3 regions of the Paenibacillus sp. FSL W7-1279 genome follow, and region 2 is predicted to be linked to each of the others. Evidence: a T-box and tRNA genes for the amino acid it is inferred to sense, from the RefSeq annotation. Region 2 holds a T-box; the other regions hold tRNA genes.

The links. The T-box of region 2 lies ahead of MKY82_RS13540 (glutamine--tRNA ligase/YqeY domain fusion protein). A T-box ahead of a tRNA ligase gene usually reads a tRNA of that ligase, here a tRNA-Gln.
Region 1: it encodes a tRNA-Gln, which carries the amino acid that the T-box ahead of MKY82_RS13540 (glutamine--tRNA ligase/YqeY domain fusion protein) is inferred to sense. The anticodon was not compared.
Region 3: it encodes a tRNA-Gln, which carries the amino acid that the T-box ahead of MKY82_RS13540 (glutamine--tRNA ligase/YqeY domain fusion protein) is inferred to sense. The anticodon was not compared.

What each region holds. Positions count from the first base shown of each region.
Region 1 is NZ_CP150215.1:6,706,380-6,716,292, reverse strand. It holds rRNA gene MKY82_RS30515 (23S ribosomal RNA) at 1-1,040, shown strand, start outside; rRNA gene rrf (5S ribosomal RNA) at 1,188-1,304, shown strand; tRNA gene MKY82_RS30505 (tRNA-Asn) at 1,313-1,388, shown strand; tRNA gene MKY82_RS30500 (tRNA-Thr) at 1,392-1,467, shown strand; tRNA gene MKY82_RS30495 (tRNA-Glu) at 1,505-1,579, shown strand; tRNA gene MKY82_RS30490 (tRNA-Val) at 1,714-1,789, shown strand; tRNA gene MKY82_RS30485 (tRNA-Gln) at 1,843-1,917, shown strand; tRNA gene MKY82_RS30480 (tRNA-Lys) at 1,986-2,061, shown strand; tRNA gene MKY82_RS30475 (tRNA-Leu) at 2,076-2,159, shown strand; tRNA gene MKY82_RS30470 (tRNA-Gly) at 2,165-2,239, shown strand; tRNA gene MKY82_RS30465 (tRNA-Arg) at 2,243-2,319, shown strand; tRNA gene MKY82_RS30460 (tRNA-Pro) at 2,340-2,413, shown strand; tRNA gene MKY82_RS30455 (tRNA-Gly) at 2,490-2,563, shown strand; gene ppc (phosphoenolpyruvate carboxylase) at 2,837-5,623, shown strand; gene sigW (RNA polymerase sigma factor SigW) at 5,865-6,431, shown strand; gene MKY82_RS30440 (zf-HC2 domain-containing protein) at 6,653-7,267, shown strand; gene cdaA (diadenylate cyclase CdaA) at 7,586-8,416, shown strand; gene MKY82_RS30430 (CdaR family protein) at 8,409-9,887, shown strand.
Region 2 is NZ_CP150215.1:3,027,766-3,037,678, reverse strand. It holds gene MKY82_RS13545 (pentapeptide repeat-containing protein) at 1-277, shown strand, start outside; gene MKY82_RS13540 (glutamine--tRNA ligase/YqeY domain fusion protein) at 428-2,110, opposite strand; T-box leader at 2,188-2,447, opposite strand; gene infC (translation initiation factor IF-3) at 2,544-3,032, opposite strand; gene MKY82_RS13530 (metallophosphoesterase family protein) at 3,070-3,795, opposite strand; gene MKY82_RS13525 (GNAT family N-acetyltransferase) at 3,842-4,282, opposite strand; gene MKY82_RS13520 (translation factor GTPase family protein) at 4,564-6,510, shown strand; gene MKY82_RS13515 (MBL fold metallo-hydrolase) at 6,697-7,320, opposite strand; gene MKY82_RS13510 (TetR/AcrR family transcriptional regulator) at 7,399-7,956, opposite strand; gene MKY82_RS13505 (cation diffusion facilitator family transporter) at 8,262-9,131, shown strand; gene MKY82_RS13500 (hypothetical protein) at 9,349-9,624, opposite strand.
Region 3 is NZ_CP150215.1:6,377,071-6,386,983, forward strand. It holds gene zwf (glucose-6-phosphate dehydrogenase) at 1-1,355, opposite strand, end outside; gene MKY82_RS28940 (YwmB family TATA-box binding protein) at 1,493-2,335, opposite strand; gene MKY82_RS28945 (response regulator transcription factor) at 2,569-3,213, opposite strand; gene MKY82_RS28950 (sensor histidine kinase) at 3,197-4,270, opposite strand; gene liaF (cell wall-active antibiotics response protein LiaF) at 4,312-4,956, opposite strand; gene MKY82_RS28960 (PspA/IM30 family protein) at 5,126-5,812, opposite strand; gene MKY82_RS28965 (PspC domain-containing protein) at 5,814-6,293, opposite strand; gene MKY82_RS28970 (PspA/IM30 family protein) at 6,296-6,973, opposite strand; gene MKY82_RS28975 (hypothetical protein) at 7,042-7,341, opposite strand; tRNA gene MKY82_RS28980 (tRNA-Leu) at 7,770-7,849, opposite strand; tRNA gene MKY82_RS28985 (tRNA-Arg) at 7,858-7,934, opposite strand; tRNA gene MKY82_RS28990 (tRNA-Cys) at 7,947-8,020, opposite strand; tRNA gene MKY82_RS28995 (tRNA-Gly) at 8,032-8,106, opposite strand; tRNA gene MKY82_RS29000 (tRNA-Gln) at 8,122-8,196, opposite strand; tRNA gene MKY82_RS29005 (tRNA-His) at 8,213-8,288, opposite strand; tRNA gene MKY82_RS29010 (tRNA-Trp) at 8,313-8,386, opposite strand; tRNA gene MKY82_RS29015 (tRNA-Tyr) at 8,393-8,477, opposite strand; tRNA gene MKY82_RS29020 (tRNA-Thr) at 8,482-8,557, opposite strand; tRNA gene MKY82_RS29025 (tRNA-Phe) at 8,580-8,655, opposite strand; tRNA gene MKY82_RS29030 (tRNA-Asp) at 8,724-8,800, opposite strand; tRNA gene MKY82_RS29035 (tRNA-Met) at 8,831-8,907, opposite strand; tRNA gene MKY82_RS29040 (tRNA-Val) at 8,995-9,070, opposite strand; tRNA gene MKY82_RS29045 (tRNA-Glu) at 9,246-9,320, opposite strand; tRNA gene MKY82_RS29050 (tRNA-Ser) at 9,337-9,428, opposite strand; tRNA gene MKY82_RS29055 (tRNA-Asn) at 9,434-9,509, opposite strand; rRNA gene MKY82_RS29060 (23S ribosomal RNA) at 9,665-9,913, opposite strand, start outside.

The sequences.
Region 1 (9,913 bases), 3.7 Mb from region 2:
AGGGGAGCGGTTAGGAGCAATCCGAAGCTGTGAACCGAAGCCCCAGTAAACGGCGGCCGTAACTATAACGGTCCTAAGGTAGCGAAATTCCTTGTCAGGTAAATTCTGACCCGCACGAATGGCGTAACGACTTGGGCGCTGTCTCAACGAGAGATCCGGTGAAATTTTAATACCTGTGAAGATGCAGGTTACCCGCGACAAGACGGAAAGACCCCATGGAGCTTTACTGCAGCTTGATATTGGATTTGGGTACGATCTGTACAGGATAGGTGGGAGCCTTTGAAGCATGAGCGCCAGCTTGTGTGGAGGCGACGTTGGGATACCACCCTGATCGTATCTAGGTTCTAACCTGGTACCGTGATCCGGTACGGGGACAGTGTCAGGCGGGCAGTTTGACTGGGGCGGTCGCCTCCTAAAGAGTAACGGAGGCGCCCCAAGGTTCCCTCAGAATGGTTGGAAATCATTCGAAGAGTGCAAAGGCATAAGGGAGCTTGACTGCGAGACCTACAAGTCGAGCAGGGACGAAAGTCGGGCTTAGTGATCCGGTGGTACCGCATGGAAGGGCCATCGCTCAACGGATAAAAGCTACCCTGGGGATAACAGGCTTATCTCCCCCAAGAGTCCACATCGACGGGGAGGTTTGGCACCTCGATGTCGGCTCATCGCATCCTGGGGCTGAAGTAGGTCCCAAGGGTTGGGCTGTTCGCCCATTAAAGCGGTACGCGAGCTGGGTTCAGAACGTCGTGAGACAGTTCGGTCCCTATCTGTCGTGGGCGTAGGAAATTTGAGAGGAGCTGTCCTTAGTACGAGAGGACCGGGATGGACGTACCGCTGGTGCACCAGTTGTTCCGCCAGGAGCATGGCTGGGTAGCTACGTACGGACGGGATAAGCGCTGAAAGCATCTAAGCGTGAAGCCCCCCTCAAGATGAGATTTCCCAACTAGTAAGACCCCTTGAAGACGACGAGGTAGATAGGTTGGAGGTGGAAGTGCAGCAATGCATGGAGCTGACCAATACTAATCGGTCGAGGGCTTATCCAAATCACCCCAAAAAGTGAAGTGAAGCTTTGAAGCTGACACCGAATACTTTTCGGGGACCCCGATACCACATCGGGTGAATGCTACGGATTCTAATCAACGCAAAGATCGTTTCGTATCTAGTTTTCAGGTGATCAAGCATCTGAGCCGTTTGGTGGCGATGGCGGAAGGGTTCCACGCGTTCCCATACCGAACACGACCGTTAAGCCTTCCAGCGCCGATGGTACTTGGACCGAAGGGTCCCGGGAGAGTAGGACGTCGCCAAGCGGATATATTCCCTGATAGCTCAGTTGGTAGAGCACTCGACTGTTAATCGAGTTGTCACAGGTTCGAGTCCTGTTCGGGGAGCCACTTGCTTCCATAGCTCAGTAGGTAGAGTGCATCCATGGTAAGGATGAGGTCACCGGTTCGATCCCGGTTGGAAGCTCCAGATTCGCTTTTGAATTGGACATGCATTGTGAAATTGCGGCCCGTTGGTCAAGGGGTTAAGACACCTCCCTTTCACGGAGGTAACAGGGGTTCGAATCCCCTACGGGTCACCATTATTCTTAATGCAACAGGGGATGAGAATCCCGTCGGTTCGTCGGAGGATAACTTCGTAAGCAGAGGCTTCGCAGTCTCGAACGAAGTGAGAGTATCCCCTACGGGTCACCACTATATTTAATCCATATTGTATGGAGGCTTAGCTCAGCTGGGAGAGCATCTGCCTTACAAGCAGAGGGTCGGGGGTTCGATCCCCTCAGCCTCCACCATTTCATGCATGATTCTAACGAGAATCAGCACAATAGAAGTATCTCATCGATTTTGGGGATTAGCCAAGCGGTAAGGCAACGGACTTTGACTCCGTCATGCATAGGTTCGAATCCTATATCCCCAGCCACTTTACCCCTAAAAGTGAAGTTACGCTTTGAAGGTGATTCCGAATACTTTTCGGGGGCCCTGAATTGCGAGCCATTAGCTCAGTTGGTAGAGCACCTGACTTTTAATCAGGGTGTCGAAGGTTCGAGTCCTTCATGGCTCACCATTGTTTCATCTTGTGCGCGTGTGGCGGAATTGGCAGACGCACTAGACTTAGGATCTAGCGTCTTTGACGTGGGGGTTCAAGTCCCTCCACGCGCACCATTTATGCGGACGTGGCTCAGCGGTAGAGCATCGCCTTGCCAAGGCGAGGGTCGCGGGTTCGATTCCCGTCGTCCGCTCCATTTGCGCCCTTAGCTCAGCTGGATAGAGCGTTTGACTACGAATCAAAAGGTCGGGAGTTCGAATCTCTCAGGGCGTGCCATTTTTTAAAAAAATTAATATCGGGATGTAGCTCAGCTTGGTAGAGCACCTGGTTTGGGACCAGGGGGTCGCATGTTCAAATCGTGTCATCCCGATTTGTTTAAGATTTATGCCCCGCAAAAGTAATCGGATTATACTCCGATGTGTAGCATCTCTTTTGTGGGTTGATATGCGGGTGTAGTTCAATGGTAGAACTCCAGCCTTCCAAGCTGGTAGCGTGGGTTCGATTCCCATCACCCGCTCCATACATAAGCAGGACATCACCGTGTGTGATGTTTTTTTACATATTCACACGACTATCCTGCGAAGTGTTAATGTGCTAAAGAATATAGGCAGGTCAAGGTTTATAGGACTAATGTCCATGGTATATGGGTATATCAATATCATGAGTTTTGTCGATTTGGCTAATTTTTTCGCCTGGAAAATGCAGATTTTCATGCGCTTTTATTGTATGATGTTAGGAAGGCGTTACGTCCTATAGACAAACTGCTGAAACGGGTTGAGATGGGAGGAGTAGCATGACTGAACTTACAGTAACCGCAAAGAGCAATTCCAACAATCTGCTGCGGCGAGATGTACGGTTCCTTGGCAATATTCTTGGAGAAGTTCTTGTCCACCAAGGTGGCAATGAGCTTTTAGATATAGTTGAGAAAATTCGTGAAACGAGTAAATCGTTGCGATCCGTATTCCTGCCAGAATTGTTTGCAGATTTCAAAAGGATCATCAGCACCTTGGAGCCCGACATTCGCCATCAGGTGATTCGCGCGTTTGCCATTTATTTTCAATTGGTTAATATCGCAGAGCAGAATCATCGCATTCGCCGCAAACGCGATTACGAGCGTTCCGCCGGGGAGAGTGTTCAACCAGGTTCCATTGAAAGTGCGGTCCAGGATTTGAAAGAGCGCAATATTACGTTTGAAGAAGTTCAAGAAATTCTCGAAAGTCTATCCCTTGAGCTGGTAATGACAGCTCATCCAACAGAAGCGATGCGTCGGGCTATTCTGGATATTCATAAACGGATAGCGGACGATGTTATGCAACTCGACAACCCGACACTGACATTCCGCGAACGAGAGCAGCTTCGGGAGAAACTACTGAATGAAGTGATTACGCTATGGCAAACCGACGAGCTTCGTGACCGTAAGCCGACGGTTCTTGATGAGGTCAGAAACGGTATGTATTATTTTCACGAGACTCTGTTTCACATTCTGCCAGAGGTTTATCAAGAACTGGAGCGCTGCCTAAGTAAATATTATCCGGGTCACCATTGGCACGTTCCAACCTATTTGCGTTTCGGTTCGTGGATCGGTGGCGATCGGGACGGAAATCCTTCAGTGACGGCGGACGTAACATGGAAAACGCTTGAAATGCAGCGGAAGCTAGCAATTCGTGAATACCAACGGATTTTGCGTGAATTCATGAAATACCTCAGCTTCAGCTCATCCATCGTGAGCGTTTCGGATGAATTGCTTCAATCCATTGAAAAAGACCGCGAGCATGTAACACTGAAGAAGATGGAAATTTGGCACAATGAGAAAGAGCCTTATCGTGTAAAACTGGTATATATGCTGGCTAAAATGAGTCATATTCTTGATGAGAACATGACGGGCAGCGAGCGTTATCAGTCCCCTGAGGAATTTATCGAGGACTTGAATATCATTGATCGAAGCTTGCGTTTCCATTTTGCTGACTATGTTGCAGACACGTATATTCAAAAACTGATTCGTCAGGCGGAGTTGTTTGGTTTCCATACAGCAACGTTGGACATCAGACAGCATAGCCAAGAGCATGAAAATGCCATGGCCGAGATTCTTCGTAAAATGAATGTGACTCAGGATTATGCCCAGTTAAGTGAAGATGAGAAGATCGAGCTGCTTAATAACCTGCTTAATGATCCTCGTCCATTGACGACGCCTTATCAAGAGTACAGCGACAGTACCGAAGAATGCCTTGAAGTATACCGTACCGTATTCCGTGCGCAGCAGGAGTTCGGCGTCAAATGTATTTCAAGTTATTTGATCAGTATGTCCGAGGGTGCAAGCGACATTCTGGAAGTGATGGTATTTGCCAAAGAAGTCGGACTTTTCCGTAAGGACAATGACGGTTCTGTAATAGCTACTTTGCAGGCTGCACCATTGTTTGAGACGATTGAAGACCTTCATGCCGCACCTGATATTATGCGTAAGCTCTTCAACCTGCCGATCTATCGGGAAGCGGTTAGCGCGATGAATGAGCTTCAGGAAATCATGCTGGGTTACTCCGACAGCAACAAGGACGGCGGAGCCATTACCGCGAACTGGGAGCTCCAGGTAGCACTTAAAGAGATTACGGCTGCTGCCAATGAGTATGGCATCAAGGTAAAATACTTCCATGGACGCGGCGGATCGCTTGGACGCGGTGGTATGCCTCTGAATCGCAGCATTTTGGCTCAACCGGCATCAACGATTGCGGGTGGCATCAAAATCACGGAGCAAGGCGAGGTTATTTCTTCACGTTATTCCTTGAAGGGAATTGCCTACCGCAGTTTGGACCAGGCGACTTCAGCACTTATTACGGCTTCTCTTAATGCCCGTTACCCTGAAAAAGAATCGACCGAAAAAGAGTGGGAAGAGATTTCCTCGAGCATATCGGCCGCTTCACAGAAGAAATATCAGGATCTGATCTTCCGTGATCCGGATTTCCTGAGCTTCTTCAAGGAATCCACGCCGCTTCCTGAAGTGGGAGAGCTGAATATCGGTTCCCGACCATCCAAGCGTAAGAACAGTGACCGTTTTGAGGACCTCAGAGCCATCCCTTGGGTGTTTGCGTGGACCCAGAGTCGTTACCTGCTTCCTGCATGGTACGCGGCTGGTACGGGCTTACAGAGCTTCTACCAGGGCAAGGAAGAGAATATGAAGGTGCTTCAGAAGATGTACAAGAGCTATCCGTTCTTTACGTCACTGATCGATACCCTTCAGATGGCTCTTGCCAAGGCTGATCTGATCATCGCCAAGGAGTATTCTTTGATGACGAAAGATGATCAAGTCCGCGAGCGTATCTTCGGTCTGATTCAGGATGAGTTCAACTTGACGAAAGAGCTTGTTCTTAAGATTACGGGACAACAGGATATTCTGGATAACCAGCCGGTCTTGCAGGAATCGATTCGACTCCGTAACCCTTACGTGGATCCGCTTAGCTATTTGCAGGTTCAATTGCTTAACGAGCTGCGCGAGCTGAGAGAGCAGGAGCAGGATGATCCGGATCTACTTCGGGAAGTACTGCTGACCATCAACGGCATTGCGGCGGGGCTTCGTAATACAGGTTGATCCGTACAGGATGCCAACGCTGTTTGAAAGGGATAGTTTAAGGCGAGGTTCCCTAAAGGAACCTCGTTTTTTCATCTATAGCAGTCTACTCTGATGAATAAAGTATCGGCTGCAGCATGGTTGTCATTGATAGAGAATAGGGATTCTTTTTGAATTATTGTTGATTTTTAGAAACAGTTGAATTACGATTTGAATGATGCTTTTTAGACGTTACCCATCAGACCATTCTGGGGGAATTGTGGTGGACAATTTGGATGTAAGACTGGCGAAGCTGGCCCGAAAAGGGGACCAGAGAGCTTTTGCCGAAATCGTAGAGCTTTATAAAGACAAGATTTTTCATTTGGCTTACCGGATGCTGAGTAACCGCCATGAGGCCGAGGATGTCGTACAAGAGACTTTTTTGCGTGTATATAAAAACCTTGATCGATACGACGAGAATCAGAAGTTCTCAACTTGGATATACCGAATCGGTACAAATCTTAGCATTGATCGGCTGCGCAAGCGCAAGCCGTCTTTCTCGCTGGACGCCGAACTGAATGAAAGCGAAGGTATGGACGGCTACTCCTTGATCCCGAGCGATAATCGTACACCGGAGAGTGAAATGCTGCTATCCGAGACACAGCGTATTATTCATACGGCGATTGACGGACTTCCTGCCAAGTATAAGACAATCATGATTCTAAGGTACATTCAGGATTTATCTCTGCAGGAGATCAGCGAGATTTTGGACTTGCCTGTAACAACGATCAAAACGCGTGTACATCGTGGACGCGAATTTTTACGCAAAAAATTAGAGTACAAATTGTGAGGGGAAAACGCCTATCGCCGTTCTTTGTGGAAGAGAGATCGCGTTTAAGGGCGCTTTTTTCTTGCGGAGCCAGAAAGTTAGTCCCTGCAAATTTTTTTCTGACTTTCTTTTAAAAAAATTGAAACATCCCTGATTCCGGCACGTATGAACAATAAGCAAGTCTTATGCCCCTATGGGGAAGGGACCCAGCAAAGAGATTGAATGAAAGGATTGGCTCACAAATGGATTGCAAATTAGCCGTCTCTTTGATGCATGATTATCTGGATAATGACTTGTCCGACCCACAGCAGCTGGAATTGCAGAAGCATTTGCGGGATTGTGCTGACTGTCGGAATTACTTCGAGAAGCTGGAGCATACCGATATGCTTCTTTATTCCTTAACTCATCATGCGACCAAGCCATCCGATGATTTAACGGAACGTATAATGGGCATGCTGCCGCAGCCCAAGAGACAAAAAGCTTGGGTCAAATGGGTTAGGAATCATCCTGCGCTCACGGCTGCAGCTTTGTTTTTAGTTGTCATGCTCTTTAGCACAATCAGTTTTTGGAGTCAGGATACCCAGCTGGTTGTAAAGAGTGACGAATTCGAAAAGCTGGTGATTGAAGGAGATACCGTCATTATTCCTCCGGATCAAATCATCACGGGAGATATTACAGTCGAGAATGGAAAGACGAAGGTCTACGGTCAAGTGAATGGCAACGTGACCGTCATTGACGGAGAATTATTTCAGGCTTCCACCTCACATATAGCAGGTCAAGTGAAGGACATAGATCGGGCGATGGACTGGATCTGGTACAAGATCTCCACTCTGTTTACAGATGCCGCTTACCGCTAGGTGAAACCTGATGCCTACTGAATAAAAGCGCCTCTTTTCTGTGAAAAGACGGCGCTTCTTTTGTTGACTTTATGATCTTTTTCATGGAAAGCAGTGGGCGTCCGCTTGCATCGGAAAGATTAACGTTATAACCTAGAGAGTGTAGAGTACATACTACATATATAAGTCTCATGCGTTATTAAAAAGGAAGTTCAAAAAGTCCCCGTGTGATCCGAAGAAAATGGAGAGCTGGTTCGGTGAAATCGAATCTTTCGCGTTCATTTTCGAGGAACCGGATTTTTTGGGCCCGCACTTAAAGGAAATGACGGGGGTTGCTGTATGGAGTATTTCACAGATATGACCTGGGGTGAAACCATTAAAGATATCATCGATATCCTTATCGTTACTTATATAATATACCAGATGATACTGCTCGTCCGCGGCACGCGGGCGGTCCAGCTGCTCAAAGGGATTTTGGTGCTGGTGGTCATCTGGGCTCTCAGCACCTGGTTTGATCTGTATACGCTGAAGTGGCTGATGAATCAGATCTTTACATTTGGGGTGTTGGCGATCTTTATTATCTTCCAGCCGGAGCTCAGACGTGGTCTGGAGCAGCTCGGACGAGGCAAGCTGTTTGGGCGGACGGCGGATATTGACGAGGAAACCAATAAGTTAATCAGCGAAACCATTAAGGCGGTTAATTATTTGTCTCGGCGCAAAATAGGGGCTTTGATCGTCTTTGAGCGGACGACGGGCCTGAATGAATATGTAGAATCAGGAATTCCGATGAGATCGGTGATCAGCTCGGAATTGTTTATTAACATTTTTATACCGAACACGCCGCTCCATGACGGAGCTGTCATTATTCAGAACGGTCAAATTGCGGCGGCTGGCTGCTATTTACCGCTATCAGAGAATCCTTTTATCAGTAAGGAACTGGGAACAAGACACCGTGCCGCTATCGGAATCAGCGAGGTGGGGGATGCGATTTCGGTTGTCGTATCCGAGGAGACTGGGCAAGTGTCGCTGGCCTTGAATGGACAGGTGGTTCGAGATATTAAGGAAGAGTCCCTCATCTCCAAATTGTATGAGGAGCTCAGGCCTGCCGCGTCCATTAAGGAGAAACGCACGTTCTTCTGGAAACGGAAGGGGGACGGCAGCAATGGATAAATGGATCAAGAACAACACGGCAAGCAAGCTCATTGCACTCGCTGTCAGTATTTTATTGTGGGCGATGGTTCATATGGACAGCGGAACGCCTGCACCGCCAACGACTTTTTATGATACCAAAGTCATTGAAGGCGTTGAGATACAGACTTATGGATTTGATGACAGCGAATATGCGTTAACAGGGATTGATAAAGACCGTGTAAATCTCGAAGTTCGGGGAAAGAAATCCAATATTTCGCTTTTGACCGACGATTATAAGGTGAAGCTTGATTTGAGCAACGTCAAAGAACCGGGTACGCACACACTTCCGCTAACGCCCTCCATCCCGAGTGGCGTGGAGATGGTATCGATGGAGCCTTCGGTTGTTACGGTGACGGTAGAGGCGAGAGTGTCGAAATCCGTGACGGTAAGTATTGGAACCAAAGGCGAGCCTGCTAAAGATTACCGGGCCGGAACACCCGTGCTGATTGACCCAAGGCAAGTCACGGTTACCCTGCCTGAATCGTCAATGGCGAATCTGGGGCAGGTCAAAGGTAATGTGGAGCTTGATGGTGCCAAAGAGAAGATTACGGAGAAACGAGTCAAGCTTACAGCATATGATAAAGAAGGCAACGCAATGGAAGATGCGGTCATTGAGCCTACTACAGTAGCAGCTGAAGTGCCGATTGAGCCTGCTTTTGTCACCCTGCCGCTGGAGCTTCAATATACCGGACGGCTGCCGGAAGGGTTTGTCCTATCCAAGGTGGAACAGAAGGTAAAAGAAGTGAAGCTGTTTGGCAGTAAAGAGGCGCTGGCAGGAGCTGAGACCTATATCGAAGCTACGATCAATCTGGGAGAAGTTAGAAATTCGGGAACAACAGTGCTTACGGCCGACTTGACGCCGCCTGAAGGTTTTGAGAAAATCGAGCCGAGCTCTGTAACGGTGGATGTTACGGCGGTATCGCATGGTGAACGGGTGATTACGGGGATTCCGATAACGTTAAAAGGGGTTGCCTCCGGCTTGGATGCTGTCATTACGGATCCAAAGACGAAGACCATATCTTTAACGCTCACCGGAGCGCCGGACTTGCTCAATAGCCTGGAGCCGACGGATATCGGAGCTGAAGCGAATGCAACCGGTTTGAAAGCCGGCGTTCACGAAATTCCGCTGCAGATCACGCTTCCTAACTTTATTAACCGTACGGATTCGGAACGTCCTGTTGTTAAGGTAGAACTCAAGGATAACTCCAAGCCCGTGACAACGGAGCCGGACACCTCGAAGAATGAGGGAACGGAAGACAAGCCGCCTGTTCCACCAGGAACGGGATCAGGAGCGGGAACAGGAACAGGCAATGATCAGGAGGAGGATCCGGAGACGCCTCCTACTCATGAAGACACGGATAACTCCGGATCAGGAGAAACCCCATCACATCCGCCGGGAGACGGATCGAATGATGGGACAACGGGATCAGAAACGTCCAATGATGGATAATAACGAAGAGTAGATAAAGGAGTATA
Region 2 (9,913 bases):
CGGGGGGCGCGGTGCTGACCTGATGGGTGCAAAACTTAAAGGAGCAGACCTAAGATACGCCAATCTGAGAGGAGCTTATCTTATTGCCGCGGACCTCAGAGGAGCCGATCTGCGGGCTGCCGATCTGATCGGTGCCGATTTCAGGGACGCAGACCTGAGAGGAGCCAATCTGGCGACCAGCCTCTTCCTTACTCAATTCCAAGTTAACGCGGCAATAGGAGACGCCAATACCAAACTGCCTCCATCCTTATCTCGACCGGACCATTGGACGCGTTAACGCTGAATATATCGGGTAGTAGAACAGCTGAAGATTTACTACCAACACCAAAAAGCCGGCAGCTAACTTGCAGCCGGCTTTTTGGTAGTGGCCGAATCGCCTACACTTAACGCCTGTAAACGCTTCAGTTATGGAATTGTATTTTAATTTTCACATAGGCTTCTTCCATGAATCCTTCAAAGGAACGATACGGTTAAACACCAGTCTCCGTTCGGTCGTATATTTGGAATCCACGCAGAAATAGCCGTGTCTGATGAATTGGTACGTTCGGTTTTGGGTCGCCTCCTGCATGGAAGGCTCCAATATAGCATTTTCGATGCGAATCAACGATGCGGGATTCATTAGCTCCTCCCATATGTTCCCCGATTCAGATAACTCGGCAGATTCCTTCAGCAGCTTATCATACAAGTGAAGTTCCGCCGGGATCCCGTGCTTCGCAGACACCCAATGCAGCGTTGCTTTCACCTTCCGCTCATTAAATCCGCTCCCGCTCTTCGTTAATGGATCATACGTGCAGTGGATCTCCGCGATGTCCCCCGTGTCTGGATCTTTCACGACATGTTCGCATTTGATGAAGTAGGCTCCTTTCAAACGCACTTCCTTGCCAGGAGATAACCGGTGAAATCCAGGAACGGGCTCCTCCATAAAGTCCTCACGCTCGATGTACAACTCCCGTGAAAAAGGAACCTCCCGCTCACCCAACGTATCATCATTTTCATGATTCGGTATAGCAAGCATCTCGGTGCAATCTTCTGAAAGATTCGTGATGATCACCTTCAGCGGCTTCATGACAGCCATTGCGTTATAACACCGTTCCTTCAAGTCTTGACGGATATAATGATCGAGCATGCCTGAATCCACCAGACTGTTGCCGCGAAACACCCCGAGTTCGCCCAGAAAACGCCGAATGCCCTCAGGTGTCACGCCTCGCCGCCGTAATCCTTTCAACGTAGGCAGTCTGGGGTCATCCCATCCGTCGACAAAGCCCCCCTCTACCAATTCCCTCAGGTATCGCTTGCTCGTAACGTATCCCGAGATATTCAATCTTCCGAATTCCCGCTGTTTCGGCGGCTCGGTTACTTCCAGCTCCGTAAGTACCCACTCGTATAGCGGTCGATGATCTTTAAATTCGGCTGAGCATAGCGAATGGGTAATTCCTTCGATCCAGTCCTGGATCGGATGGGCGAAATCGTACATCGGATACACACACCAAGTTGTTCCGGTCCGATAATGCTTCGCATGAATGATACGATACAGGACGGGATCTCTCAGGTTCATGTTGGGGGACGACATATCGATTTTGGCTCGGAGTACTTTTTCCGACGTATGGAATGCTCCCGCGATTATTTGCTCAAATAACGCCATATTCTCCTCAATGCTGCGCTCCCGAAACGGGCTGTTGATGCCGGCTTCGGTCAGCGTTCCCCGGTATTCCGTCATTTGTTCGGATGTGAGATCGCAGACATAAGCCTTCCCTTTGGCAATGAGTTTCCTGGCCGCTTCAGCGATTTGATCCGCATAATCCGACCCAAAATAAACGTTCGGCTTAAGTCCAAGCCACTCGATATCCTCCTGAATCGCATGCACATATTTGATATCTTCCTTCAGTGGATTCGTATCGTCGAACCGAAGATTGAATGTTCCATGAAACCGGCTGGCGATGGAGTGATTAATGTAAATCGCATAGGCGCTGCCGATGTGCAGATAGCCGTTGGGCTCCGGCGGAAATCGCGTAGCCACCGGCCTGTTATACACGCTGTTCTCTACATCCTCCTTGATCATCTTGGTCAAGAAATCCACCGTTTCTTCTCCTTTGTTTTTGTCGTCGCTCATACCTGACTCCTCCTTACGTTGTTTGATCTGCCGTAATTCCATGAAAAACAAAAAAATCCCGTCTCCAAGACATAAGTCTTGGGGACGAGATTGGTTTCGCGGTGCCACCCCTATTCGCCGATATCTCACGATATCAGGCCTTATCAGGTACGGCCATCACGCGATCGCTTATACCCTAGCTCTGTAACAGGAGCTCCTGTCGCACCATCCCTTATCCATAAGTTCCGATGCGCCGCTCAGAGGCTTGGTTCAATGAATGGCATCCAACTCCTTTTCAGCTTACCGGAGCTCTCTGTAGGGATTCCTGTTCATCTACTCTTCTCTTCATGGCGTTTACAATTTGATCCATAGTATCATCAAAAAAATAAAAAGTAAACCGTAAAACGTCGACTGCAATGAAACGCCGATGCAATGAAAAATTTGTCCCGTTCTGTTAGATAGGCAGCAGCTTCACCGTAGCCTGCTTGCCGCTGACTTGTATACCCGTCTCCTTCTTGCCTACCTCAGCCAGATCTTGCACGAGTCGCTCCAGCAGTTTGCGGGCGGCTTCGCCCTCCCTGCCTTGAATGCGAATAACGGGCTGGACAGCTTTGCCCGCTGCCAGCAGCTTATGCATTTGCGACAGCTTGGTGTCATAATCATGCTCTTCGATATGTACGGACAAGCGGAATTCCTTTACTTTCATCGGATCGGCTGAAGCTTGCTGGCCCTTCTTCTCTTTCACTGCCTCCTGCTTCGCCTGCCCCCGGCTTACGAGTTTGCATGGCGGGGGACTGCTGAATAGGGAGGTACACACCAAATCGGCTTTGTGACTTTTCGCCAGCGCTAGCGCCTCATCCCTGGAGACGACTCCCAGATCTTCGCCGTTTAAGCCGGTCAGCTCTACTTCGCGTGCTTTTATCTTTTCATTCATCATTAACATGGATAGATCCTCCTATTAAAAGTAGGTGTTCGTTCATTCATTGCTCTGCCTTTGCGTTCACATCATGGTGCATGAACCGAACAGAATGGGTTCGGTATTCCTGCTCTTCCGTGATTTCCAGACAGTTCAGCTGTTTACCGTACACGCACGCTCCATCAATACCGATTTTGTCCCCTTCTCCACAGAACCAGATCTGCTCCGAGTCGTGCAGGTTGACCGCTGGCGTATGCCCGAACACCACGGTTTTGTTGATGCCAGTAGGATAATTGAAGAATGGTTCCCGTATCCAGATGAAATCATGCTGAGGCTGCAACTTCCAGTCTTCAACACCCGGATTGATCCCTGCATGCACGAATATGTGAGTGTCTGTTTCATAGAAAAGTGCCAGCGTATCAAGAAAGGATAGATGATGCTCATACCCCTTCTTAATATAGGCTTTTCCTTCGTTATATCTGGCACGATCCATTTCACCCTCAAAAAAATCGGCGCCGCAGTAGCTTTCAATCGTATGTCGAGCTCCATTGCGAATCCAGCGCGAGTTCGCTTCATCCGAATCAAGCAAAATGGCATCCAGCATCATCTGGTCATGATTTCCGCGAAGCGTAATCGCACCATCATCCCGCAGTTTCATCACTTGTTCAATGACATCCCTGCTTCTCAATCCACGATCCACGTAATCCCCAAGCAAGATCAGCTGGTCCTGGGCAGGTTTATACTGCACATCATACAGTAACTGATTGAACTCATCGTAGCAGCCATGAATGTCGCTAATCGCTAATATTCGAATTGCCGTTCCCTCCCTACGCTAATCATATAAAACGATATTTAGCCATCACGTCTCCCCAAGGGGCAATCCCGGCTTCTTTAAACCCGATTTGGGAATATAGCCTTTTTGCATGCTCATTCTCGGATTTATAACAGAGCATAACATCGTTTGTTGTATCCGGCGAGTTCCGAATCTCCTCGAGAACCAAACGAATCGCAGGTTTGGCATAATGTAGTCCCTGAAACTTGCCGTCGATCATAAACCGGTAGATCCAGTAGTTATCATCGTGCGGGTGCAGGCCATACATCACAAATCCGATCATCTCTTCATCATGGTAGATCGCACGCGTTTTGAAGCCCTCCATGAATTGAGCTTCCGCTATCGAGTATAGATTGGGGGCAATCCACTTCTCCTGTTCAGGTCTCGGTTTAAGACGGATGCAATCCTCCCAATTGTCCTTATCTATGGCATGAAGTGTTATCAAATGCAAGACTCCTTCATATATGGTGTATGCCTTTATCCTAATCCAATGCCGACCATTTTTCACGGTATTAAATATGTAAATTCAAATAAGACGCTGCACGTTGCCATATTTAGAGCAAGATAATGAACGATTATAAGTATTTATTACATATTCCGATCATCTCTCAATGGATAAACTAGAAGTAACTTTATTTTACACGGAGGCGATATACATGCGGCAATTGAACCATAACTTCCAACCGAAAGGACAACTAACTATGAAACGAATGAGGGTTATGATATATGAAGAACATATTGAATATTGGAGTTTTGGCCCATGTTGATGCCGGTAAAACCACACTAACGGAGCAAATCCTGTTCAGATCCGGCATTATTGATCAAGCGGGTTCCGTTGACCAAGGCAATACCATCACGGATTCGCTGGAGATTGAGCGAAGACGGGGCATCACGATAAAATCCGCTGCCGTATCCATCATGCTGGGCGATCTAAAAATCAATCTGATCGATACGCCGGGACATGCCGATTTCATCTCGGAGGTCGAGCATTCACTGAGTGTGCTGGATGGCGTCATCTTGGTGATTTCCGCGGTTGAGGGCGTACAGGCCCAGACGCGGGTGCTCATGCAGACGCTGAAAGAACAAGGGATTCCCACCCTTCTATTCATGAATAAGATCGATCGAATGGGCGCGAATTACCACAATGTCTATACCATGATACGAAATCTGCTGGATGAACATATTTGCGAGATGAGCTCTGTATCTCATGAGGGCAGCGCAACCGTTCGGGTAGACGTGGCCGATCCCCATAACGCCGGATGGGTCGAAATGTTGGCACTGACCAATGACGATCTGCTGAACGACTATGCCCAGGATATTCCCATATCACGCGAGCGGCTGCAGGAAGAATTACGCAGGCAAACCCAGCAAGGTAAAGCTTACCCTCTATTTGCAGGATCAGCAGCCAAAGGGATCGGCATCGAGCCGCTGCTTCATGCGCTTGGGGAGTTGTTCCCCGTTAATGACGCCTCGGAGCTTCAGCATGAATCGTTATCCGGCCTAGTGTTCAAAGTGATCAAACTTCCGAACGGAGAACGGAACGTATACCTCCGGCTGTTCGCCGGCAGTATCCAGGCGCGAGACGAGATTACGGTAATAACGCAGAACGGAAACACCACCATGTTCAAGGTAAAACACCTCCATGCTCTGCATCATGGCAAATCCATGCCGGTGAATCAGATCGATGCCGGAGACATTGCGATTCTCATGACCGATGAACTCAAGGTGGGCGACGTCATCGGTGCTGTTTCCGACAGGATGAAGAGGGTCCACTTTCAGAAGCCGCCGATTCAAGTCCAGGTTTCGGCCAAGAATCCCGCGGAGGAGCATCAGCTTCACACGGCCTTAAGCGATCTCACCGAAGAGGATCCATTCCTGCAATATATCCAGGATATGAAAACCAAAGAAAACATCATCCACGTATTCGGTAAAGTCCAGCAGGAAATTCTGCTGGAAACGATCCAGCAGCAATATGGCATCGAAGCTGCATTTTCTGCTCCGCGGGTCATTTGTATCGAGAAGCCGGTTGCGACCGGAGAGGCTGTTGAATTTATTGGCGAATGTCCTTTTTATGCAACGGTTGGCTTACGGGTTGAGCCTGGCGAGAGAGGAACCGGAATTCAGTATCGTCTGGAAGTGGAACTGGGCTCTCTCCCCTTAGCCTTTCAGAAAGCGATTAAAGACACGGTGATTGAGGTGCTGCAGGAAGGTTTGTATGGATGGACCGTGACCGATATTATCGTGACGCTGACGCATACCGGTTACGCAAGTCCGGTGTCGACGGCAAAGGATTTTCGCAGTCTGACCCCGCTCGTCCTCATGTCTGCGCTGGGCAAAGCCGGAACGGAAGTCCACGAGCCTATCAATGTCATCCAATTCATTTTGCCGGAAACCAGTTTAAGCAAAGTGTTATCCAAGTTGGCAGCGCTAGAGGGGACCTATCAGGAACCAACATTCCACAACCATGCTGTCCACGTTCATGGTACCATCCCCGTGCGGACAACCGACTTGCTGAAAGCCGAAGTCCATTCCCTGACAAGCGGTGAGGGCATGCTCTCCGTTAAACCAGGAGGCTACGTGAAGGTGCAAGCCACCGTCCCTGTGAATAAACGGCGACAAGTCAACCCGCTGAACCGCGGTGAATATATGCTTTATTTGAACAAGATCATGTAAAGAACGTACGTGTCAATCCATAGCGGTGTCGAGAGATGACTCTCGCCCGCTATTTTTTTGTTCGATCCGTTTTCCTTCTAAAGGATAGTCTCTGGCATTAAATGCTTCCGAACTGGAGGTATATACCGGGGATAAGGGCTGTAAAGCCGTTATCATGTGGTTGTTTACAGTGAAAGCAATCAAAGACTACCGACTGCCATGACCTTTACGAAGCAGCTTGGGATATTGCGATGACGCATGTTTAACAACACCACAATGGGCGCAAGCCGTAAGCTTAGGGTCCAGTCGTTCAAGAATCCTCCCGCTCCGAAGTGACTCTTCCATATCAGGCGTAAATTTCGCAATGGGTCTGCGGAGTTTGCCGAAGAATGCTGTGAACAGATCGCCTGCGAGAAGAATTTGGTCGTCAGGATGATAGAATACCACATGCCCCGGACTATGTCCCGGTGTATGATAAGGGATTAACCCGCCATACGCATTGTCCAAATCCAGGGATTTGGTTGGATTAGAGGGGATATCAGATATCCGGTCCGCTTCTAATGGGTGTACTACAATCGGAACCTGCAAGGTCCGAGTCAGGTTCGGCAGCATCCCCACATGATCCCCATGACTGTGCGTAAGCAGCACCCGTACTAAGGGCTTATTCTTGAAGCGGACGTTTAACGCTTGATACAACGAATTCCACATGGACGGTATCCCTGCGTCAACCAGCGTTAATCCGTCCCGATCTTCAACGATCCATACCATGACAGGCAATGGCCAATATACATATCCGCCCCACACGTGACGTGTCAGCTGCTTCCATCGCATTCCAACCATCTCCTTACAAAAGTTATAATATGCGCTCGCACTTTTATATACCAATTGGTATATAATGATCAAAAAAAATTACCTCAATACACCCAAAGTAACTTCTATACTGTGTTTCAAAACAACCGGGGCGGGTTCTATTTTTACGACCACGAAAAGTCCAACCAATGCCAGCATTAGAAAGTGTGCCGTGGAATGAACGTCGATGGTCTGCGCAATGTCTCCCGCTTCTTTTCCTTCGGTCAACGCGTTTGCCAGAAACTGTGATACCTTGTCCTGATACTCACGGCCTTTTAACGCGATTTGCTCATCATGTGCGGCAAGCTCCGTCATTGTGTTTACGAACAAGCAACCGCGCTTTATTCCACGGTCATCGACCGATTCAACAATATCTCGAAATAATGCCTCAATCCCCTTGTACCCCGATCCATTAGCAGCAAGAATAGACTCGAGTTTCCGAAGAAACTGGTCCATATAAATGTCCAATACCTTCATAAATAACGCACGTTTATCTCCAAAAGCCATGTATAGGCTCGGCCGGCTAATCTCCATCCTGGTCGTTAAATCTGTAATGGAGGTCGCTTCGTAACCCTTTTCCCAAAATAATTCCAACGCATTGTTCAATGCTTTCTGCATATCGAATTCCCGCGGACGCGCCAACCACTCTCACCTCAGTTATGTACCAACTAGTATATAATCAATGTTACCCTCCTTGGATATTGATGTCAAGCGTCATGCTTAATGCTATCATCCATCCAGTATTCAGTTTTATATGCCAAGACCTTAGCCTCGAACTATCTTTCTTAGTCCAGTGCAACTCTTTTTGCCCCTTGTCACTTATTAAGTGATAGGAAAAAACGTTGCTCTAGACCCACCCCAACTCGGCTTGGTAATATAGTCAGGTACTATTTTTTGGGGCGTGTGGAAGGAGTCGGCTAGATTTGGAACAACAACGTTATCATGATTTAAAATTGGGTGAAAAAGGTGCCATCATCAGTATCATTGCTTATATCTGTTTATCTGCAATCAAATTATTGATAGGTTACACCGCGAACTCCGAGGCTCTGCGGGCGGACGGATTAAATAATGCTACAGATATCGTGGCGTCCATTGCTGTATTGATCGGACTGCGTTTATCGCAAAAACCTGCGGATCGGGATCATCCATACGGCCACTGGAAAGCGGAAACGGTAGCCTCCTTGATCGCCTCTTTTATTATGATGGCCGTCGGGATCCAAGTCCTGTTCGGGGCCGTTTCTTCCATGTTTGAAGGCAACCATGAATCGCCTGATCTTCTATCCGCGTGGACCGGTATTGGCTGCGCCATCGTGATGTTCTTGGTCTACCGCTACAACAAACGCCTGGCTACCAAAATAAACAGTCAAGCCGTTATGGCAGCGGCCAAGGACAATCTTTCGGATGCCTGGGTCAGCATCGGCACGGTCGTTGGTATCATCGGCGCCCAATTTCATCTGCCATGGCTCGATCCGCTGACCGCCGTATTGGTAGGCTTCCTGATATGTAAAACCGCTTGGGATATATTCCGGGATGCCTCACATCATTTAACCGATGGCTTTGATGAGAACATTGTCAAAAGTTACAAAGAAACCGTAAAGCAAGTGGTTGGCGTTAAGGGAGTCAAGGACATCCGGGCAAGAAATTACGGCAGCAACACGGTTGTTGACATCGTCATCCTGGTCAGGTCGAATCTGGATATCCGGGTCGCCCATGATATTTCAGACCAGGTGGAACATGAATTAAAAGAAACACACGGCGTTTATGACGTACATGTTCATATAGAACCAAGTTAAGCCTCCACCATTACCAAGTGTTATAACAAATGAAGAAGGTCCGGCCATATTCCTGTTGGCCGGACCTTTCTCTTTATTCCTTTCACTTATTTTCTCAGCTATATGGTCTAGCAAATACCCTGGCTGACAACCTAAAGCGCTGCGTCATTTATCAATGACTTTAAACGAAACATAGGCCCCAGCGTGAATATTGTTACACGACCTGCTCTTCTTACACTCAATAATGCTCTTTAAACCTCTTAACCCACCAATTTTTCTTCAATAAATACTCAGCTTTAATGGGCATTATTATGAATTGGTTATTCACTTCAATTGGTTCTTTCAATCCTGTATATACTATATCGACATGTAACTTAAATGGTTTTATCTCTCTTCCGGCTTGATTTTCGAATTCTTTCACAAAAGCTATAAGATCTGGTTTAGCTTCCCAATAATTCATCGCAGTTTGGCCGCCTGCAGGCATACTCCACCAGTTTATAAATGCCGGCCACATGTTTATCAGCATATCCTGTAGGTCTTCTTCTCTAATCATTGTAAAATCAGGGGGATATAAGACTAAATATCTCTGGTTACTCCTTTTCAGAAGCCCATTTTTATAAATGCTTTGATTCCACAACTTTTTCCATTGCTTTTGAAGTTTTTGATTACTTCGCCCAACACTTGAAAATTGGCTAGAGAGCCAGGTGCCTTCTGCACGAACTCGAGAGACTTATAGCGCCAGCGACTGGGTTCGACGGACCAAAACCCACAGCGTAGATACTATGTTATAAGACATCAGAAGC
Region 3 (9,913 bases), 3.3 Mb from region 2:
TCCCAGCGCGTAAAGTAGGTGGAGTCTCCACGAGCAGCGTCATGCAGCAGACGCTCATACGCCTCAGGAGAATTAATGCCCACGATGCAGCTTTGGCAGAAGTCCATCGCTACAGGAGCGATCTCGGATTCAGATCCCGGCTTCTTCGCGTTAATCTTCACGTAAATGCCTTCCATCGGATTGACGCGAATAACGAGCAGGTTAGGCTCCAGGGAATGCTTTTGGCCCAGGTATACGTTGGTTGGCATCCGTTTGAACTCGACAACCACCTCGGTTGTCTTAACCGGGAGACGTTTGCCCGTACGGATATAGAACGGTACGCCAGCCCAGCGGAAGTTATCCACGAAGACTCTGGCGGCAAAATAGGTTTCCGTATTGGATTCCGGATTCACTTTGTCCTCTTCACGGTATGCCGGCAGATCTTTGCCGCCCACGGAACCGCTCGTATACTGACCGCGAACCACGTTGTTCTTCACTTCTTCATGCGTGGCATACGGACGCAAGGAGCGAAGCACCTTCACCTTCTCGTCGCGGATATCCTCTGCAAGCAGTCGGCTAGGCGGCTCCATCGCAATCATAGTCAGCAGCTGTAGCATATGGTTCTGGCCCATATCCCTTAGAGCGCCTGCATGATCATAGTACCCGCCGCGCTCCTCGACACCAACCGTTTCACCAAGCGTGATTTGGATGTTGGCGATATGCTTGTTGTTCCACAGCGGCTCGAAGAAAGCATTCGCAAAACGTATAACTTCGATGTTCTGTACCATTTCTTTACCCAGATAATGGTCAATCCGGTAGATCTCTTCTTCCTTGAACACTTTACGGATCTCTTCGTTCAGCTTGGCAGCCGACTCCAGATCGTAGCCGAACGGCTTCTCGATCACAAGACGGTTCCAGCCTTCTCCGTCGAGCATACCGCCCTTCATCAGGTTAAACGATACGCTGCCAAACAATTCCGGTGCAAGCGCCAGATAAAACAAGCGGTTGCCCGGTATATTAAATTTTGTTTCCAATTGCTCCGTTTGTTCGCGAAGCTCACGGAAACCGTCAATATTGTTAATATCTAAAGATTTATATTCAAAATGTTGTGCAAATGCATTCCATTCACTATCCTGTTCCGAACTATATCGGCAGAATTCCTGAATTGAACGATACACGTCCTCCCGAAACTCTTCCTGGGTGCGCGGACGCCGCGCCACGCCGATTACCGCAAAATCCTCATCCAGTTTTCCTTCACGATAAAGACTGTAGATCGCCGGAAACAACTTACGTCTTGCCAAATCACCAGTCGCTCCAAAGATGAAAAATACAGCTCCCGGTGTCTTCATTGTATCTAGATTTTGATTTTCAGCCATGGCTCCTCATTCTTTCTATGAATTATAGTGTATTTTTATGCATCGGCACTTAACTCGATGTGATGACATTTTAGCATATTCATTTCAAGTATGCTATCACATTCCGCATTTTTTCATCCGAGTTTCAGAAATCATTTTCAATATTCTATTGTAATGACAGGAAATCCGATCGTTATTCTACTACTTTTCTTCATCGAATCTTCATGCACCGCGATCTGCATATGAATCGGCGTGTCGCCACTCATCACAAAAGCGCCCAGTGAAGGAACCTCATATGAACGGCTTTGTGTTGTGTCATCTGCATAATCCTCAACGGGGCGAAGCGAGAGTTTTTGGGCTACTGCCTCTTCTACCTGAGCCATCGTTCCATCAACGCTAGCCGTCTCCGATGCATATCCTTGAATGGACGCATTCCAGGAGTTCGATATGCCTGCTTGCTTCATCAACTCTTGAATCTGCTGCTGCAGGGTCATCATTTCCCGGGACTGTCCAGCTGCTTCTCCTACAAGCATGGCTCTGACATAACTATGACCCTCCTTCGTGAAAGCCCAGTCCAGATGCACCGATACACCGGAGAGCACGCCTTCTGCTTGGAATACTTCATTTCCCTGAAGCTGGGACGTTGTAATCCCGGAGAGCCCCATTGTACGAGCCAGCTGCTCAGCCGTTGTCTTAGCTTGATCCTTCGATATGGAATTTATCATTTCACCTTGAATTTTTACCGTGAGTATTGCCGAAGGCTCCATATGTTCTTGCCCAAGCGCCGCCAGAAGTATTAGATCGCTTTCTGCTGATTCCCCAGCTCTAGTTATTCCATTGACACCTGTTTCTACCGTTCCGCCCGAAGCTGACGCTTCTCCTGCATGCGGAGCTGATCCGTTTCGATTGCTGTCCGTTGTCCCCGCAAAACCCGCCATCATAGCTGCTGCCCCGCACAGCAACAACATCATCACAATGATCTGTAAACGCATCTTCCGCATGGTCAGTCACGCCTCCCCGTTCGAATCTATCAATCTAGTAAAAGGATGGCCTCGTTACCGCGGATTTATACCTCGCTTTTTAAATAGCTCCTCCATCGGGCTGTATGTAGAGATTCCTTCTTCCCTGCCAATAAATAAAAAAGCTCCCGATCCGGGAGTCTTTAAGCCTGCCTTTCATTGTTATATGGATATGTTTATGTCACGACCATCGCATAAAAAAGAGCCGGCATTCTTTACTCAGCCAGCCCATTTTTATAAGCGTAGATGGCAGCCTGGGTTCGATCCTCTACCCCCAGCTTGCCTAAAATATTCGTTACGTGAAACTTCACGGTTTTGATGCCTATAATCAAATCATCAGCAATATCCTGATTCGACTTGCCCTGCGCCACCAGTCGCAGCACTTCCATTTCCCGGTCCGTAAGGTCGTTATGCGCCGGAGCTTCATTTTGCGGATGCCGGAATCGATTCATCATCTTGGAGGCAACCTGCGACTCCAGCACCGACTGCCCGCGTGCGGCTGCACGTATAGCATCAGCTACTTCAGAAGCACGGGATGTCTTCAATAAATAACTGAACGCACCTGCTTCAATAACCGGATACATCTTCTCATCGTCCAGATAGCTGGTCAGTACAATGACCTTAAGATTAGGAAACTGATTCATCAATTGGCGCGTCGTCTCGATTCCATCCATTCCGTCCATCACCAAATCCATCAGCACCACATCAGGATGATATTCCTGCGCTAAGCGTATCCCTTCCTCGCCGCTGCCCGCTTCACCAACCACCTCGATGCCGTCCTCTGTACCAAGCACAGCCGCTAAACCGATCCGGACCATCTCATGATCATCCACCAGCAGCACTTTAATCGGCGTTTCCATCTACATCCCCCCGTTTGCGTTCTTCGTTTATGAGTGGCACAACGATCTCAATTCGAGTCCCTTTACCCGGTGCTGTTATAAATTGTACCGAGCCCCCGATCTCCGTCACCCGTTCCTGCATCGTCGATAGGCCGTAGGAAGTCTGTTTCTTGTCATCCAATTCAAATCCGATCCCATCGTCCCGCAGCATCACCCGAACGGTGTTCTGCCTGCGGTGAATACGGATATCCATTTTCTCCGCTTTCGAGTGTCTGAGGGTGTTCGACATGGCCTCCTGGATAATCCGGAACAGATGATTTTCGATCCCTTTGAGCAAATGTATGTCATCGTCCATTTCAAACGTAATTTCCATAGGTACTTTGATTCGCAATTCCTTAATCAGTTCACGCAGCCCCTGCTCAAGTGCCTTTCCTTCGAGATAAACCGGCCGCAGATGAAGAAGAAGCGCCCTCATCTCGGACTGGGCCACAGCCGACATTTCCTCGATCAGAGCCACCTGGCGCTGCGCTTTGTCAAAATCCTTATCCAGCGTCCTGCCCACAGCGGTTGCCGTCATCGAGATGGCAAACAACTGCTGAGAAACCGCATCATGGAGCTCGCGCGCCAGACGCTGCCTCTCTTCCACAATCGCCGTAACCCTGGCCTGCTCGGCAAGCTGGGCATTGTTCGTAGATAACCGCTGCAAGGAAGACACCTGATCCTCCCAGCGTTTGCTGATCTTCACCAGCTGTTCTCCAAGCCGGCCCACTTCGTCTTCGCCGATGTCCGGCATGACGTCCGTAAGGCTGCCTTTTTCCCAGTTCACCAGCGTTTCCCTCACAAGATCGACCCGTCGTTTTACCCGGTATCCCTGGAAGAAGCCATAGATCGCACCCAGCCCGATCGGCAGCAATACGATGGTAATGCCGGCTTCGATCCGGTTCTTCCACGTCTCAAACGGTTGAAGATAACCATATGTATATAATAAATATAGGACAACGAGCATGACAACCAATCCCAGAAGGGTCCCCTCACGCATACTTCGGGTAATCATATTTGCTTTCTTTTCCGTTTCCACGGGGCAACCCTCCTGAATGGTTTACACAAAACTTACGTTTATTATGTCATTCTTATATTCAAATCTCCGCCCAAATAAGAAACAATAAATTTCACTTTATATTCACTGGTCTCATAATTGGGTGATTTATACCGCACGCGGTTTAATATGCCGGTTTCCTTCCGGTCGTCCATATGAATGGAGCCAAACAGGATGGATGCTTCGATCTCCACCCCATAGTAGTCCGGAATCATCAGATCAATATCCCCCAGCATCCCATGGAACATCAGGACCGTTTGGCGTTCCTCCGGAAGGGCCAAGGACAGATCCACATCCGCCTCTCCCAGCACATGCCACACACTCAGACTGCGCATCACCCACGGAGCCCGGTCCCAATCAAAGTTGGACATAAAGTTCTGCTTCTGAATGTATTTCGTCGTGGTATGAGCTCGTTTGGACTTGCCATAAAAAATACCTAGCGATATCAAGCTGATGCCGATAATCAACATGAGATGCTCCAGCAGCAGCAGTACGGCACCTACTCCGAGCAGAATGTATCCCTTCTTCACATGTCCATGCCTGATCTGAAGGACACCTGCAAACATGAGTAACAGGGCGACAATGGTGAAGAAACCAAACCATCGGCCGAAAAGCAAAATAAAACCCAAGCTGATTAAACCAACTGCTATCCAGCGGTTTCTGTCCATGTCGCACCTCCTTGATGGCCAAGATATAAGCTCGGAAAAGCCATATCAGTGAGACGTTCCCCACTGTATGGCTTTTCCTGTACTATACGACAATCTCATTCGTATAGCATATCATATGAACATGGTGTTCGAATACGGTTTAATACTATTTTGCTGACTTGCTAAGGAATTACTCGGACTTCGAAGAATTCCCCATTTTGTTTTTCAAAGCTTGCAGCTGCTCATCCACCTTCAATTGCTTCTCAGCGTCCACGGGGCTTGTGTATACTGCGTTGTTAGGACGGTATGGGGCGCGAAGCACATCAGCTTCTGCTTCCATTTGCATGATTTTCTCCTCCATGCGATGGAAGCCCATCGAAGCACTGCCGCTTTCGATCGTGTGCAAGCTGCTCACTTGAGACATTTGCTTCTTCGCTTTAGCCATTTGAGCGCGGGCTACAAGCTCATTGCGCTTGTTGCGCATTTTGTAGAACTCGTCTTTCATTTCATGCAGCTGAGCTACAAGCTCTTTTGCTTGAGTCTCGGATTGCAGGTGCAATTCCACGTACTCGGTTTCTTTTTGATCGAAATAGATTTTTTCTTCCAGCAGCTTGCGAGCCACTTCTTCTTGACCATTCTTCAGAGCCAATTCAGCTTGAGCTTCACGTTGTGCCGCCATCTTCACAGCCTCATCGACGCGCTGCTTCATACGACGCTCATTAGCCATTTGCTTCGCAACCGTTACCTCTGCCTCATGAATTTCTGCCTCCATGTCGCGCAGGTACTGGTTCAACATTACGATCGGATCCTCTACTTTATCCAGCAGTTCATTCACCGATGCTTTCGTCATATCCTTAATTCTTTTAAATACTCCCATGTTATTTATCTCCCTTCTCATAGTTCGAAAGTTTTTTCTTCAATTCTTCGATTTCTTTTTGCATTGCTTTTCTTTCAATATCCTTCATCATCGCATCCAGATCGGAATCCGTTGACGCGTTGTTTCTTGTACCATTGGGACGGTCATATTTGGGACCAAAGCTACTATGCTCATTAGGATAGCCTTGACGTCCATAAGAATCATTATAGCTGTTGTAGCCTGGTCCAGGGCCCGGATGATCGTTGTAACGGTATCCGCCGCCATGTCTGCCCTGTGGACCATACGGATCGTGATAATACGGCTCCTTAGGTACTACAAGGGATGCAATCAGATAGATCAACAGCGTTGTACCGCCTGTGAAAAAGATACTGACTACAAATATGATTCTAAGTAGGGTAGATTCGACTCCGAAATGATCGGATATACCGCCGATCAACCCTGTGAACATTTTGTCTCGGGTGGAACGGTACAATCTAGTCATGGTTACTCCTTTCCGCTGTTATTCAGCTTTTGCTTCAGGCGGGCAAGTTCTTTTTCTAATACAGTGGAGACCGATTCACCAGCCTGTTCCATGTATTCCTGCCCCATGCGGCGTAAATCGCGAAGACTTCTGGCTTCCAGTTCCCAGTCGCTGATACGGTCTTCGAGGCGATTGAACATCTTCGGTACGTCATGACCGCCGCCGTAGGAGCCCGTACGTTCATTCATTTTCTGCTGAAGACGAAGGGTTTCCACTCGGGCAACATAATATTGACGCTTGCTGTATACCGTCTGATATTCCATCCGCAGCTCGCCGAGCTGCTCCTCGATTTCTTTTAGCGACTCCAGGCTTGAGGACAACAGGCCTTGATACTGCTCGATCTTTTCCTCATAGATCAGTTTTTCCTGCAATGCCAGCTTGGCAAGATGTTCTTCGCCGGCCTTCAGTGCAAGCAGTGCCTGCTCTTCGCGTTTATATCGCATGGATTCGGCTTGATCCACCTGCTGCTTCAGCTGTCTGGAATGTACTTGGCATTGCTGCTGCAGCTTCTCAGCCTCAGCAATGTCCTGTCTGGTTGAATGTAGGAACTGGTCGATCAATCGAACCGGATCCTGGCTCTGCTCGAGCTTTTCATTCAATGTTGCTACGGTTATGTCTCTTATCCGCCGGAAAACACTCATATTGGCTTAGCCCTCCTCATCTATCATGATCTGTTGTTCATGCATGTTATTTAATGTAGTGGTTTTTATCAATAACGGGGTCTACCATTCTTCAATCGGGACAACCCGTAGATGATCAAGATAATTCCAAAGATCGGACCGATCAGCCAAGACAGTTTACCCATCAACCAGATCACACCGATACCGAGAATAACCCATCCCATCAAGGTGTTACCTCTCCGGATCCCGTAGTATCCCAAAGCGACCATCAGGATTGGAATTAGAAGACTGAACAACCACCCAAGCAGAGGACCGAATACTCCAAGGAGAACCAAGATCCCTACACCAATCAACAGGATACTCATTCCATTTCCTTTTGAATTTCTCATTTATACACCGCCTTTCTGTTGTTTGATCGTTGTTTCTTTTGTTCAACCTTATGACTCTATTCTAGGTAATTTTGAGTTTCGCTAAAACGGCCTGGGGACGGTTTTTGAACCTAGACCTAAGGCGGGGCCTTCTACAGACCTACGTCCAACCCTGCACTGGATCGATTAATCGAAGGGTTTGCTTGTATAGATGAATCCGGCTGGATCATCTTTGTTTTACCTATAAAGAACGTGGTTTCTAATGATAGTTTAGTTTAAGGAGTGTAGCTTGAAGAAGATCTGAAGGTGATAGAAAAGCCCCCTGTAAAGGTAACTGGAGAGATAGCATGCAGAATGGAGTCTAATATTTAAATCACGAAGCAGCAATCGATGTAGATGCAACGAAAAAAGGAATGCAGACGATAAACGTCTGCATTCCTTTTGGATGATGCCGGTGAAGGGACTCGAACCCCCACGGTTTCCCTCACGATTTTGAGTCGCGCGCGTCTGCCAATTCCGCCACACCGGCTTACATTATGGCGTGCCCTAAGAGATTCGAACTCCTGACCTTTTGATTCGTAGTCAAACGCTCTATCCAGCTGAGCTAAGGGCACATAAGTTTGTAATGGAGGCGCCACCCAGATTCGAACTGGGGATAAAGCTTTTGCAGAGCTGTGCCTTACCACTTGGCTATGGCGCCAGAAATAAAAATGGAGCGGACGACGGGAATCGAACCCGCGACCCTCGCCTTGGCAAGGCGATGCTCTACCGCTGAGCCACGTCCGCAAACATAAAAATCAATGGCTGGGGATATAGGATTCGAACCTATGCATGACGGAGTCAAAGTCCGTTGCCTTACCGCTTGGCTAATCCCCAATATGATTTTGTAATATGGGGCGATCGAGGGGAATTGAACCCCCGAGTGCCGGAGCCACAATCCGGTGCGTTAACCACTTCGCCACGACCGCCATATTAAAACACTGTGATACGATTGGCAGGGGCAGCAGGAATTGAACCCACACTAACGGTTTTGGAGACCGCTGTTCTACCTTTAAACTATGCCCCTAAAAACTGGTGGAGGATGATGGATTCGAACCACCGAACTCGAAGAGAGCAGATTTACAGTCTGCCGTGTTTAGCCACTTCACTAATCCTCCAGAATGGTGCCGGCGAGAGGACTTGAACCCCCAACCTACTGATTACAAGTCAGTTGCTCTACCAATTGAGCTACACCGGCATATAAAGTTATAAAACGTACATGGTGGCTCGGGACGGAATCGAACCGCCGACACGAGGATTTTCAGTCCTCTGCTCTACCGACTGAGCTACCGAGCCTTAAAGCTCTTCGCGAACTTTGACGGAACCCATATCGGATACTCATCTCATCCCAAAGTTGTAAATAATGGCGGAACTGACGGGATTCGAACCCGCGATCTCCTGCGTGACAGGCAGGCATGTTAGGCCTCTACACCACAGTTCCACGAGGCATTATCGCTATCGCGATATAAATTGGTTGCGGGGGCAGGATTTGAACCTACGACCTTCGGGTTATGAGCCCGACGAGCTACCGAACTGCTCCACCCCGCGTCATTAAAAGGGTTGATTGTATGGGGTCCCCGAAAAGTAATCGGAATTACCTACGAAGCATGTGCTTCACTTTTTGGGGATAAATCATGGTGGAGGCTGAGGGGATCGAACCCCCGACCCTCTGCTTGTAAGGCAGATGCTCTCCCAGCTGAGCTAAGCCTCCGTAACAAAGCGACTTTTATCATATCAAAATCTGATATAAGAAGCAAGTGTTTTTTTAAGAAAGTGGTGACCCGTAGGGGATACTCTCACTTCGTTCGAGACTGCGAAGTCTTTGCTTACGAAGTTATTCTCCGACGAACCGACGGGATTCTCATCCCCTGATGCAATTAAGAAAGTGGTGACCCGTAGGGGATTCGAACCCCTGTTACCTCCGTGAAAGGGAGGTGTCTTAACCCCTTGACCAACGGGCCTTGCTTAAAATAATAGTGGCGGAGAGAGAGGGATTCGAACCCTCGAGACGCTTTTGGCGCCTACACGATTTCCAATCGTGCTCCTTCGGCCAACTCGGACACCTCTCCATAAATGGCTCCCCGAACAGGACTCGAACCTGTGACAACTCGATTAACAGTCGAGTGCTCTACCAACTGAGCTATCAGGGAACAATATTCAATTCAAGTGCTTGATCACCTGAAAACTAGATACGAAACGATCTTTGCGTTGATTAGAATCCGTAGCATTCACCCGATGTGGTATCGGGGTCCCCGAAAAGTATTCGGTGTCAGCTTCAAAGCTTCACTTCACTTTTTGGGGTGATTTGGATAAGCCCTCGACCGATTAGTATTGGTCAGCTCCATGCATTGCTGCACTTCCACCTCCAACCTATCTACCTCGTCGTCTTCAAGGGGTCTTACTAGTTGGGAAATCTCATCTTGAGGGGGGCTTCACGCTTAGATGCTTTCAGCGCTTATCCCGTCCGTACGTAGCTACCCAGCCATGCTCCTGGCGGAACAACTGGTGCACCAGCGGTACGTCCATCCCGGTCCTCTCGTACTAAGGACAGCTC